One region of the Bacillus sp. MC1252 genome, then DNA from elsewhere that is predicted to be linked to it. Evidence: riboswitches for the same ligand, from Rfam matches in the RefSeq annotation. Region 1 holds a riboswitch; each other region holds the start of a gene.
What was found. Region 1 has a riboswitch for S-adenosylmethionine ahead of metK (methionine adenosyltransferase). Riboswitches for the same ligand answer to the same signal wherever they lie in the genome.
Positions count from the first base shown of each region.

Region 2: another riboswitch for S-adenosylmethionine. It lies ahead of ACYH0L_RS15110 (methionine ABC transporter ATP-binding protein); the one in region 1 lies ahead of metK (methionine adenosyltransferase).
Region 3: another riboswitch for S-adenosylmethionine. It lies ahead of mtnW (2,3-diketo-5-methylthiopentyl-1-phosphate enolase); the one in region 1 lies ahead of metK (methionine adenosyltransferase).

Region 1 covers NZ_CM166369.1:2,699,142-2,703,582, forward strand. Annotated here, with positions in the region: gene asnB (asparagine synthase (glutamine-hydrolyzing)) at 1-259, opposite strand, end outside; gene metK (methionine adenosyltransferase) at 407-1,609, opposite strand; SAM riboswitch class I at 1,803-1,937, opposite strand; gene pckA (phosphoenolpyruvate carboxykinase (ATP)) at 2,165-3,751, shown strand; gene ACYH0L_RS13830 (DUF2584 domain-containing protein) at 3,790-4,032, opposite strand; gene ACYH0L_RS13835 (alpha/beta hydrolase family protein) at 4,071-4,441, opposite strand, start outside.
Region 2 covers NZ_CM166369.1:2,916,234-2,920,674, forward strand. Annotated here, with positions in the region: gene metQ (methionine ABC transporter substrate-binding lipoprotein MetQ) at 1-97, opposite strand, end outside; gene ACYH0L_RS15105 (methionine ABC transporter permease) at 112-780, opposite strand; gene ACYH0L_RS15110 (methionine ABC transporter ATP-binding protein) at 773-1,798, opposite strand; SAM riboswitch class I at 1,954-2,062, opposite strand; gene ACYH0L_RS15115 (SCP2 sterol-binding domain-containing protein) at 2,165-2,506, opposite strand; gene ACYH0L_RS15120 (thioredoxin family protein) at 2,627-2,929, opposite strand; gene ACYH0L_RS15125 (toprim domain-containing protein) at 2,942-3,286, opposite strand; gene ACYH0L_RS15130 (YusG family protein) at 3,418-3,654, opposite strand; gene gcvH (glycine cleavage system protein GcvH) at 3,699-4,082, opposite strand; gene ACYH0L_RS15140 (arsenate reductase family protein) at 4,149-4,441, opposite strand, start outside.
Region 3 covers NZ_CM166369.1:1,273,188-1,277,628, forward strand. Annotated here, with positions in the region: gene ACYH0L_RS06390 (pyridoxal phosphate-dependent aminotransferase) at 116-1,297, shown strand; SAM riboswitch class I at 1,350-1,451, shown strand; gene mtnW (2,3-diketo-5-methylthiopentyl-1-phosphate enolase) at 1,551-2,771, shown strand; gene ACYH0L_RS06400 (2-hydroxy-3-keto-5-methylthiopentenyl-1-phosphate phosphatase) at 2,772-3,467, shown strand; gene ACYH0L_RS06405 (methylthioribulose 1-phosphate dehydratase) at 3,431-4,069, shown strand; gene ACYH0L_RS06410 (1,2-dihydroxy-3-keto-5-methylthiopentene dioxygenase) at 4,086-4,441, shown strand, end outside.

The DNA of each region.
Region 1 (4,441 bases):
TCAGCTCCACATAGTTATAAATTTCTCCGTTGAAAATAATCCAATATTTCTCATCTTCATAAGAAAGCGGCTGCTTTCCATGTTCAACATCTATAATACTTAAACGTCTAAATCCAAATCCTACATGCTCATCATGGAAGTACCCCTCATCATCCGGACCACGATGAACGATGAGACGATTCATTTGTTTAATTAACTCTTCCTGCTCAGTAGTTTCGGACAATGGACGGTGATTAAATACACCAACAAACCCACACATATTATTGCCTCCACGTTATGTTATTTCTAAAAGTAGACCTATAATTAGACAGTATTTTGTCCGATTTCGTTTCACATTTTTACGCTTTTTATAGAATTTTTTTTAATCAAAAGGAAAACCGCTTAAAATAAGCGGTTTTATATGTTGTTATTGTCCTAATGCTTCCTTGCGAAGCGTGTCGGCTTTATCCGTTTTTTCCCATGGGAGATCTAAATCGTGACGGCCAAAATGTCCGTATGCAGCTGTTTGTTTATAGATCGGACGACGCAGATCGAGCATTTTAATAATGCCAGCCGGACGTAGATCAAAGTTCGCACGAACCACTTCAATTAATTTTTCTTCAGAAGCTTTTCCTGTTCCGAATGTATCAATTGAAATCGATACAGGCTGTGCAACACCAATTGCATAAGCAAGTTGCACTTCACAAGAATCTGCAAGGCCAGCTGCTACGATGTTTTTCGCTACGTAACGAGCAGCATATGCCGCAGAACGGTCAACCTTTGTTGCGTCCTTACCAGAGAAAGCACCGCCGCCATGACGAGCGTAGCCGCCATACGTATCAACGATGATTTTACGTCCAGTTAAACCAGCATCCCCTTGAGGTCCACCGATGACAAAACGGCCTGTTGGGTTAATAAAGTATTTTGTCTCTTCATCAATCAGTTCACTTGGAACCACAGGGTGGATGACATGCTCTTTTAAATCGCTTTGAATTTGTTCAAGCGTCACTTCTGGTGCATGCTGCGTGGAAATAACCACTGTGTCAATACGAACTGGTTTGTTTTGTTCATCATATTCAACTGTTACTTGTGTTTTTCCATCTGGGCGAAGGTATGCAAGTGTTTGATCCTTGCGTACTTCTGTTAAACGACGAGATAATTTATGCGCTAGTGAAATCGGCAGCGGCATCAGCTCTTCTGTTTCGTTGTTTGCAAAACCAAACATAAGCCCTTGGTCACCTGCACCAATCGCATCAATTTCTTCTTCAGTCATTGTTCCTTCACGTGCTTCAAGCGCTTTGTCTACACCTTGCGCAATATCAGCAGACTGTTCATCAATTGATGTTAGCACAGCACATGTTTCCGCATCAAAACCATATTTCGCACGTGTGTAGCCAATTTCCTTAATCGTGTCACGTACCGTCTTTGGAATATCGACATAAGTAGACGTTGTAATCTCACCGCTTACTAATACGAGACCGGTTGTTACAGAGGTCTCACAGGCAACACGTGCATTTGGATCTTTCTTTAAAATTTCATCCAAAATGCTGTCTGAAATTTGATCACAGATTTTATCCGGATGTCCTTCTGTCACTGATTCTGAAGTAAATAAACGACGATTTTGACTCATAATGGCTATTTCCTCCTGTACAAGGCCACATCATCCCAAGATGAGGCCTCCAATATGATACGGAACTCGTTCCCTCTTATATGAAAACGTTTATATTAGAGATGTTATTGGCAATTTGTTCATATGATATCCCAAAAATAAAAAAACCATTTCCTTCATTTCGAGGAAAGGGTCTGAGATCGCATGCCTTTCACTCTTATCGCTCAAGGTGTTCTTGTACCTTGCATCAGGTTAGCACCTTGGTTTCTCAGCATGTTCATGCCTTTTTCATAAGAAACCGGTTGCTGGGCTTCATCGGGCCTGTCCCTCCACCAACTCGGGATAAGAGTATCCGTTCAATAAGATATCTTATCTTAAACCCTTGCGTCATGTCAATGCTTCATAGGAATTATCTCTCCTCTTTTTTTACCTCACAATTAGCATCACCAAAAAGCATATTTTCATAGCAGAAATGAAAAAACACACACAAAAATATTTAAATAGTATAGACTATTATTATCAATGTGTTATACTAATCGAAACAAACAAATTCAACGGTAAAGGAAGGGTTTTTTTATGAACTCAGTGGATTTAAAAGAAGATTTGCAGTCATTGCTCTCATTAGAAAATACGCACCAAAATTTATCTGTTCCGAAACTTGTTGAAAAGATTTTGGCACGTAATGAAGGCGTTTTAACATCAACAGGAGCTGTCCGCGCCACAACTGGTGCTTACACTGGACGTTCGCCTAAAGATAAATTTATCGTCAAAGAAGAAAGCTCTGAGCATAAAATCGATTGGGGTCATGTAAACCAGCCGATCTCTAAAGACGCATTTGATCGTTTATATACAAAGGTTGTCTCATACTTAAAAGAACGTGATGAACTATTTGTCTTTGAAGGGTTTGCCGGCGCTGACGAAAGATACCGTATGCCGATTACAGTTGTAAACGAATTTGCATGGCACAATCTCTTTGCAAAGCAGCTATTCATCAGACCTGACGGGTCAACGCCATCATCTAACGAAAAACCTTTCACCATCTTATCTGCACCTCACTTTAAAGCAGATCCTGAAACAGATGGAACAAACTCTGAAACATTCATTATCGTTTCTTTTGAAAAACGGACGATTCTCATTGGTGGAACAGAGTATGCAGGAGAGATGAAGAAATCGATTTTCTCTGTCATGAACTACCTGCTGCCTGAGCAAGATATTTTATCGATGCACTGCTCAGCAAACGTTGGTCAAGAAGGCGATGTCGCATTATTCTTCGGCCTTTCAGGGACTGGGAAAACGACGCTTTCTGCAAGCGCAAGCCGCAAGCTGATCGGAGACGATGAACACGGATGGTCTGGCACAGGTGTCTTCAATATCGAGGGCGGATGCTATGCGAAATGTGTGAACTTAAGTGAAGAAAAAGAACCACAAATCTACAAAGCCATCAGCTTCGGATCAGTGCTAGAAAATGTTGTGCTTGATGAAGAAACTCGTGAAGCGGATTATGATGATACATTCTTTACTGAAAATACACGGGCTGCTTACCCAATCGAAATGATTGATAACATCGTGAAACCAAGTATCGCAGGTCATCCATCTGCTATTGTCTTCTTAACAGCTGATGCATTTGGCGTTTTACCTCCAATCAGCCGTTTAACAAAAGAACAGGCGATGTACCATTTCTTGAGCGGTTACACAAGTAAATTAGCAGGAACTGAGCGCGGTGTAACGTCACCAGAAACAACATTCTCTACTTGCTTCGGTTCACCATTCTTGCCACTTCCAGCTCACGTCTATGCTGAAATGCTTGGCAAAAAAATTGATGAGCACGGTGCAAAAGTATTCCTTGTGAATACAGGCTGGACTGGCGGCGGCTATGGTACGGGCAAACGAATGAATCTTGCTCATACAAGAGCAATGGTGCAAGCAGCGATCGAAGGTGACCTTGACAATGCCGAAATGATTACTGACGACATCTTTGGATTACACATTCCACTTCATATTCCAGGTGTACCAGATGAAGTACTTCAACCTGCTAAAACGTGGGAAGACCAAAATGCTTATCAAGAAAAAGCACACTTCCTTGCCAATGAATTTAAAAAGAACTTCAGAAAATTCAGCCATGCGGCAAGTGACATTGAAGCAAAAGGCGGACCACTCGTATAAAAAGACGAAAGCTGAGGGAATATACCCTTCAGCTTTTTTTAGTTCGTTGAATGCAATGACACAAGGCGGTAAGTCACCTTCGTAACATTGTCTGTCAGTTCCAGCTTTTCAACATGTGCTGTCCCTGTTTTTTCTCCGTCTTTCGTTTTGCGCACCTCAAGCGGAATATTTAATGGATAAATGCGGTACCCTTCCTTCATGAGCTCAAACACATTTTCTTCAATTCTTGTCTCATTTCCTTTTGTGACAATCATTGTATTAAATTCAACAGGCATTCCCATAATGAAAATCCCCCTACTTTCTATATTCGTTATCCCGTTTATTTTACCACATTTCCGCTTTTTCGGCTGTGCATCCATGTCGTCAGCCTTCTGACAATCTCTCGATTATGCTGAGGCGGGAAATAATGATTGTAGCCGTGAAAATACCATGTTTCCACAGACTTCCCGTGCTTGCGAAGCGCTTCTTCTAATAAATACGCATGCTCAATGGATACATTCTGATCCTGCTCTCCATGGATGATTAAAACAGGCGCTTCCATTTGATCCACAACATTCAAAGGTGTTCTGTCCTCATATGCCTCAGGTACCTTATGCGGCGGACCGCCAATCACGCGCTTCATCATTCTTCTCATATCGACACGCTCTTCATAGGTGAGCTTCATATCACTTACACCTCCCCATGTTACAA
Region 2 (4,441 bases), 220 kb from region 1:
TGATGGTTTTGCTTTCGCTTGCGTTATTAGATGAACCGCATGCAGCTAAAATGCCTGCAAATGCTAGAAATAGTGCACTTAAAATCAATTTCTTCATGAATAAATCCTCCCTTAACGTTTATCAATTTTATTTGTAATCAAATCACCGATTATTTGAATAATAAAGACGATGATGAGAATAAACACAGTGGCTACTAGTGTGACATCTGTATTACCAGATTGGTATCCTTCCACATAGGCAAGGTCACCAAGTCCACCTGCTCCAATTGCACCTGCGATCGCAGTAGAGCCAATTAGAGCAATCGCTGTTACGGTAATGCCTGAAATAAGGGCTGGCAGTGATTCTGGCAGCAATACTTTAAAAATAATCGTAGACGTTTTAGCTCCCATAGATCGTGCTGCTTCAATGACTCCTTTGTCTACTTCTCGCAGTGCAATTTCGACAAGACGTGCATAGAAAGGAGCTGACCCAATGACAAGCGCAGGCAGCGCTGCATTTGGACCTAAAATAGTGCCCATTATTAGTTTTGTAAACCCTAATAAAAGAATGATTAAAATGATAAAAGGAATCGATCTGAAAATGTTGACGACTGCCCCAATAACGGTGTTAATCGGTTTATTTTCCCAAAGACCGCCTTTACTAGTCAGAAAGAGCAATAGTCCAAGGATGATACCAATAATAAAAGCAAATGCTAGTGAAATGAGTGTCATGTACACCGTTTCACCCGTTGCATTCCAAATGACATCTAGATCAACGTTCGGAAACCATTTCTCAAACATGTGTCATCACCTCAATTTCAACCTGTTTGCTTTGGATATAGGCGATGGCTTTTTCAACCTCGGTCTCTTCTCCATTAATATGGATAAAGAGTGTTCCAAACGCGCCTTCCTGCGTTTGAGAAATCTTTCCTTGAAGGATGTTCACATCGACCTCAAAAGATCGAACGATTTCAGTGATCAGCGGCTGCTCGGCAGAATCGCCGATAAAGGACAACCGTACCACCTGACCCTCTTTTACTCGCTCTAAGACGTGTTCGATTGTTTCTTTCGCTTCCTCTGGTTCAGCAAGCTGTTTCACAAATCGCTTCGTCATTTCTTCCTTCGGTTGTCTGAAGACACGTAATACTTCGCCTTCTTCGACAATGCGTCCATTCTCCATCACTGCCACACGATGACAGATTTTGCGAATGACGTGCATTTCGTGTGTGATGAGCACAATTGTCAGCCCTAATCGTTTATTGATATCGGCCAAAAGATCAAGGATGGAATCTGTTGTTTGCGGATCAAGTGCAGATGTAGCTTCGTCACATAGAAGAACCTTTGGATCATTGGCTAATGCTCTCGCAATTCCCACACGCTGCTTTTGTCCACCGCTTAGCTGAGAAGGATAAGCATTTTCTTTCCCTTCTAAACCGACCAATTTAATTAGTTCATTTGCACGGGCTCTCCGTTTTGACGTCGGAACACCTGCAATTTCGAGCGGGAACATAATATTTTGTCTTACTGTTCTTGACCAAAGTAGGTTAAAGTGCTGAAAGATCATGCTGATTTCCTGTCTTGCTTTACGAAGTTTCGCATTCGATACTTCATTGATCCGATTGCCTGCCACTTCAACAATTCCTTCTGTTGGCAGCTCCAGACCGTTTAATAGGCGAATAAGAGAGCTTTTGCCCGCGCCGCTATACCCGATAATTCCGAATATTTCACCTTTATCAATATCCAAGTTGACGTCTTTCACTGCGTCAACATTTCCGCTTTTTGAGTAGTACGTTTTTGATACATTCTGTAAATGGATCACAGTCTGCTCACCTGCTTTCTTGCTGAATCTATAGATTGCCATCACATACGTTCATTTATTCTTCGTGCTGTCATGACTCTAGCCTGCTGCCAAGTCAGTAAAAAAGACCTAACTGCAACGCAAGCAGAAAGGCCTTTTATTTCAAATACGCCTTTCTCTCATCTTTCAAAGCGTTGCGGCTTTGAGTGAATTGGCACCAATTTCAGCTATGCTGACGGTTGCCGGGTTTCATAGGGCACGTCCCTCCACCTCTCTTAATAAGAGAAAATATGTTGTTTTATGTGATGTTCATGTTTTTACTAACGTAGAATATCATGCTACCCGAGATATGTCAACGCTGTAAATCGCTAATTTCCAAGTAAACGACTACGTTATCATTTTCCGAAAAAAACCGTTCGTCAGCCAAAGCACAGCCTCTAGTCTGAGAAGCGCGCGGAATGAGCCTTTGACTTTGACTTGTCCCCTGCTGATAAGCTGCTGCAAGGACATGTCTCCATCTAATAATTGTAGAATTTCTTTCCTCTCACCATAGAAGATGAGATCCGATAACTCAATTGCAGGCAGTTTCTTCACTTCACCACGTTCATCCACAATCAATGTACAAGAGTCAGTTTCCGCCTCAAATGTAATCTTCAAGGATGATGAGGAGAGCAGCGGCTTTAACAATAATCGCTGCCCAGCGTTTCCATGGGTTTTCACTTTTTCCACATGTATAACCTCCCTGTCATTTGGTTATACATAACATTTCTCTACAAACATCGGCTTGTCCTTTATAAATAGCTCGACAAATTTTCAAATGAATTGCTTGAAATATGACAAAAAACCGCTTTATTTAGCGGTTTCAATCATTTCATGAAGATATGGAACTGAGTGAAAGGCGTAGCCTTTTTGCACAATCTCACCTTTTTTAAACAGTAGAAAGCAAGGTACACTTTCGATTTCAAATGCTTTCGCAAAGCCTGGTGAGTAGTTTAAATTGTTCTCGTAAAATGGAACATCCGGCTGCATGGCATCTACGACTGTCAGCATTTTCTTTGCCAACTGGCATGTTCCGCAAAACGGTGTATATAAGTACAAAAGAAATAAATCGTCCTCTATCTCCTTCAATTCATGCTCTTCAATCTCTTTCATATACGTCCACCCTCATAAATATTTGGAATGAACATCAATGTTTGCAGCTAATAGGATAGATGCAATGTGGGCTGACGGTGAAGCGGCCACTTCTCGGTACGTTCTGTCGACAAACAGATGAAGTGCTTCAGGGAATTCTTTTCGAAATTGCTTCCGCAGTTTGTCGCCAGCATCGTCACTGTCTGCTAATATGTAAACGTCTTTTCCGAATAAATCGTCCACGAGCTGATCCAGCTTCGATGTACTGATCGTACCATTGGTGCAAATGATGGTAACAGGTTCACTAATAACTTCTTTTAGCTTTTGTTTGTCTGATTTACCTTCTACAATGATGACCTTTTCTATCTCGACGTTCATCACGATCACCCGGCCCTTTTGACGTTGATTCACTTCTTCCTTAGATTACAATCTTTCATTCAGGTTGTAAAGATTAGGCACTTGATCATCAAAAAGACTGCAGCTTATGCTCACTGCAGCCTTAACTGTGATTAGCACCAGCCATTTTCATCGTCACAGTCTACATATTGTTCTGCCCCGTGGGTCAATGTATCAGACAGACGATAAAAACGATTTTGATCATAGGAATAACCCGATTTTAACTCATATTGATTTTCACTAATCATCGTGCCAATCTCTTCATTTTGATGATAAAGCACCATGCCGCTTTCTTTGAATCGCCCAGTGACATGCTCTGTTATATCCACCTGTTCTTTTTGAAAAGACAAATTGGACACCCCCCATAAAGGTAGAGTGTCCAATTTCACATGAATTAGTCTTCTTTTGTCATTTCTTCGTATTGCTCAGCTGTCATTAAGTTCTCGATTTCAGACGCATCAGCTGGCTCTACAACAATCATCCATGCTTTTTCGTATGGAGAGTCGTTGACGAACTCTGGGCTGTCATCCAGCTCATCGTTTACTTCAACGATTGTGCCGTTGATCGGTGCGTAAAGTTCAGAAACAGTTTTGACTGATTCTACACTTCCGAAAGGCTCGTCCGCTGTGATTTTGTCTCCTACTTCAGGAAGCTCAACGAACACGATATCGCCTAGCTCAGATTGAGCAAAATGCGTAATACCGATACGCACCTTATCTCCTTCTACTTTGACCCATTCATGTTCTTCTGAATAACGTAAATCTTTTGGTGTGCTCATTCAATACCCCTCCAGTCTTTTCTTTCCTTCTATATTGAAGATACCACAATCTGAATGAAAGTTACATCATTTCCAGACGCTTTTAAATGTATCTTCATTAAATCCAACTGTCACTCGTTTGCCGTCTGTTGTAATTGGACGCTTAATCAGCATTCCGTTAGACGCAAGTAATTCGAGCTGCTCGTCCTCTGACATTGCAGGAAGTTGATCTTTCAGCTGCAGCTCTCGGTATTTCTGTCCGCTTGTATTAAAGAATTTCTTCAGCTCTAAACCGCTCTTTTCGTAAAGTGCTTTTAGGGTTTCTTTATCAGGCGTCTCTTCGACGATATGTATGCTGTTGATGTCTTTATTGTGTTCTT
Region 3 (4,441 bases), 1.4 Mb from region 1:
TATTATCAGAGCTGCTCTTCACATGTCAATCTTTTTTCAAAATTGCTTTACAATTCATAAAACAATCCATTACAGTGAGTGTATTGTCACGTAACTTGAATAGAAGGTGAAAAAAATGGAATTCCAGCAATCAGATGTGTTGAAACATTTACCGAAACAGTTTTTTGCGTCGCTTGTCCAAAAAGTGCAGAAAAAAGTGCAGGAAGGAGCTGATATCATTAATTTAGGCCAGGGAAATCCTGATCAGCCAACTCCTCCGCATATTGTAAAAGCCATGCAGGAAGCGGTAGCAAAGCCTGAAAATCATCAATACTCTTCATTCCGCGGGACGGCGAAACTAAAAAAGGCCGCCTCAGCCTTTTATGAAAGAGAATATGGCGTCACGCTTGATCCGATGACGGAGATCGCCATTTTATTTGGCGGGAAAGCGGGACTTGTTGAGCTGCCGCAATGCTTACTGAATCCGGGTGATACGCTGCTTGTCCCAGACCCTGGTTATCCTGATTACTGGTCAGGCGCTGTGCTTGCTGGAGCTCATATGGTCACCATGCCTCTTCTTGAACAAAATGATTTTTTACCTGACTACCATCTATTGCCTGAGGCTGATAAGAAACAGGCAAAATTGATGTACCTAAATTACCCAAACAATCCGACTGGTGCCACTGCAAGTCGTGCATTTTTTGAAGAAACCGTTACGTTTGCGAAAGATCACAAATTGTGTGTTGTCCATGATTTCGCATATGGCGGCATTGGATTCGATGGAGAAAAGCCGGTCAGCTTCCTGCAAATAGATGGAGCGAAAGAGACGGGTATTGAAATTTACACATTGTCCAAAACATATAATATGGCCGGCTGGAGAGTTGGTTTTGCAGCAGGAAATCCCTCTGTCATTGAAGCGATCGAGCTTTATCAGGATCATCTGTTTGTGTCACTGTTTAAAGCTACCCAAGATGCAGCAGCAGAAGCTCTTTTAAGCGATCAAACGTGCGTACAGGTGCAAAATGATCGTTATGAAAAAAGACGAAATACATGGATCGCTGCCTGCAAGGAGATTGGCTGGGACGTAAGTGCTCCAAAGGGATCATTTTTTGCTTGGTTAAAGGTGCCAGAAGGATTTACATCTGAATCCTTTTCTAACTTATTATTAGAGAAAGCGCATGTTGTCGTGGCGCCGGGGAATGGCTTTGGTGCTGGCGGTGAAGGCTACGTCAGAGTAGGGCTTTTAACAAGTGAGAAGCGGTTAAAAGAAGCCGCAGAGCGCATCGCTGCCTTGCAGCTATTTGAAAAAAGCCATTGACAACGTAAAAAAATGGTGGGATAATTCAGGCAATATTGAAGAAAATTGAATATTCTTATCAAGAGTAGGCAGAGGGACTAGCCCAATGAAGCCCGGCAACCGACTTCCATGAAGCACGGTGCTAATTCTTGCAGCAGGCGCTGAGAGATAAGATTCGGATGAATGAGACGAAACCTCTTTAAGGCGCTGCCCAAGCACTTAAAGAGGTTTTTTTATTGAACATATAGAGGACGCAATCGAAAGGGGATTCCTAGTGAGTGAATTACTGGCAACATACGTATTAACACACCGAGAGGATGAACAAATTGACCGTAAAGCGGAGCAGATCGCACTTGGTTTAACAGTTGGATCATGGACGGATTTGCCGCAGCTCAAAAAGGAGCAGCTTAAAAAACATAAAGGCCGAGTAGAGAAAGTGACAGAAAAGGTTGCATCAGCTGAAAATCGCCTGTATCAATCAGAGGTAACAATTGCTTATCCTGAGGCTAACTTTTCAGCAGACTTACCAGCCGTTTTAACAACGATATTTGGAAAGCTTTCACTAGATGGGAAAGTAAAGCTTGTCGATATAGAATTTTCGAATAGGTTTAAAAGAAAGCTGCCTGGACCGGTATTTGGAATAGAGGGGATACGAAAGAAATTAGATGTGTTTGATCGTCCGTTATTGATGAGTATTTTTAAAGGCGTGATCGGCCGTGATATGGCGGATTTAAAAGAGCAGCTCCGTTTACAGGCATTAGGCGGTGTTGACTTCATCAAAGATGATGAAATTTTATTTGAAAGTCCATTAGCCCCTTTTGAAGAACGAATCAAAGAAGGAAAAAAGATATTAAAAGAAACATATGAAGAGACAGGGCACCTAACGCTGTACGCCGTTAATTTAACTGGCAGAACCTTTGATCTTAAAGGTCGAGCAAGGAAGGCCGCTGAACTTGGAGCAGATGCGCTTCTATTCAACGTCTTTGCCTACGGACTTGATGTCATGCAAAGCTTAGCTGAGGACCCAGACATTCAATTGCCTATTATGGCACATCCAGCAGTGAGTGGCGCGTTTACATCATCTCCTGAATATGGGTTCTCACATTCGCTTCTTTTAGGTACATTAAATCGATATGCTGGCGCTGATTTGAGCCTTTTTCCATCTCCTTATGGATCGGTCGCACTTCCGAAAACAGATGCCCTTGGTATCTATGAAGCTTGCGTAAAAGAGGATACGGTTCAAAAAACGTTCCCTGTCCCATCAGCAGGCATTCACCCTGGTATGGTTCCAGTATTGATCAAAGATTTTGGATTCGATCATGTGATTAACGCAGGTGGAGGAATTCACGGACATCCGCGGGGAGCCATCGGCGGAGGGAAAGCATTTCGATCCATTATTGATGCGGTGATAAATGAAGAGCCCATCCAAGAAAAGGCATCATCTTGCCAAGACTTAAAAGCAGCACTTGATCTTTGGGGAAGGGTAGCAGAATAAATGAAAAAACCAATTGTATGTTGTGATTTTGATGGAACGATTACGAAAAATGATAATATTATTCGCATCATGAAGCAGTTTGCACCAAGTGAATGGACGAAGCTGAAGGATGGTGTCCTGTCAAAAGAGATCACGATTCAAGAAGGCGTCGGACAGATGTTTCAATTACTAACGAGTGATCAGAAGGAAGCCATTCAGTCGTTTATTTTAGAAGATACAGAGATTCGAGATGGATTCGAACAATTTGTTGATGATGTAAAAAAAGCAGACATTCCTTTCTATGTGTTAAGCGGCGGTATGGACTTTTTTGTCTATCCCATACTCGAAGGCATTGTAGATCCAGCCGATATTTATTGCAATCATGCATCATTTAAAGAAGATCATATTCAGATTGAATGGCCGCATGACTGCGATTCAGAATGTCAAAATGGCTGTGGCTGCTGCAAGCCCTCGATCATTCGAGAGCTGACTCATGAAAATGACTTCATTATCATGATCGGAGATTCAGTGACCGATATTGAGGCAGCAAAACATGCGGATCTCACGTTTGCGCGTGACTATTTGCTGAATGAGTGTAAAGAGCTCGGGCTCGTACATAAGGAGTATGAAACATTTATCGATTTAAAAGCGCAATTTGTTCAAATAAAGGAAGTGAAGGAATGGCTGACGCAAAGAGTAAACGATGGCAGGAGCTAGCAGACGTCAAACGTGAATTGGCACAAAGAGACTGGTTTTACGGAACAAGCGGCAATTTATCTATTAAGGTGTCGGATGATCCAATCACATTTTTGGTGACGGCAAGCGGCAAAGATAAACGAAAAGAAACGGACGAAGATTTTGTTTTAGTGGATGCAGCAGGTCAGCCTGATGATCCAAATCAACCGCTCAGACCATCGGCCGAAACACTGCTTCACACATATGTGTATGAGCGGACGAAAGCAGGCTGCTGTCTCCATGTCCACACAATCGATAATAATGTCATTTCAGAGTTGTATGGGGATAAAGGAGAGGTTCGTTTTAAAGGCAACGAAATCATAAAAGCCCTTGGTTATTGGGAAGAGGATGCAGAAGCCATTCTTCCTATTATAGAAAACCCAGCCCATATTCCGCATCTTGCAGAACAATTTGCAGCGCACCTTACAGAAGAGACGGAATCAGGTGCTGTGCTCATTCGCAATCATGGCATCACTGTCTGGGGAAAAACAGCATTTGAAGCAAAACGAGTGTTAGAGGCTTATGAATTTTTATTTAGCTATCGTTTAAAATTAACGCTTTATCAAAAGCAGCTTGTTAGATAAAAAGGAGGAAAAACACATGGCGACGATTTTTATTCATAATGAAGAGAACACATTACTTGAAAACGAACAAGAGGTAGCGGCATATTTAGAAAAACAAGGGGTCATTTATGAACATTGGGATATTGAAAAGCTGCCAAACCGGTTATCAGAAAAGTATGATTTAACAGATGAGGAAAAAGAAGAAATTTTGACCGTTTTCCAAAAGGAAATACAGAATATATCTGAACGAAGAGGGTACAAAGCGCAGGACGTGATTTCATTATCTGATGCGACATCAAATCTTGATGAGCTGCTCCAAAACTTTAAGCGTGAGCATCATCATACAGATGACGAAGTACGGTTTATTGTGAGTGGGCACGGAATCTTTGCCAT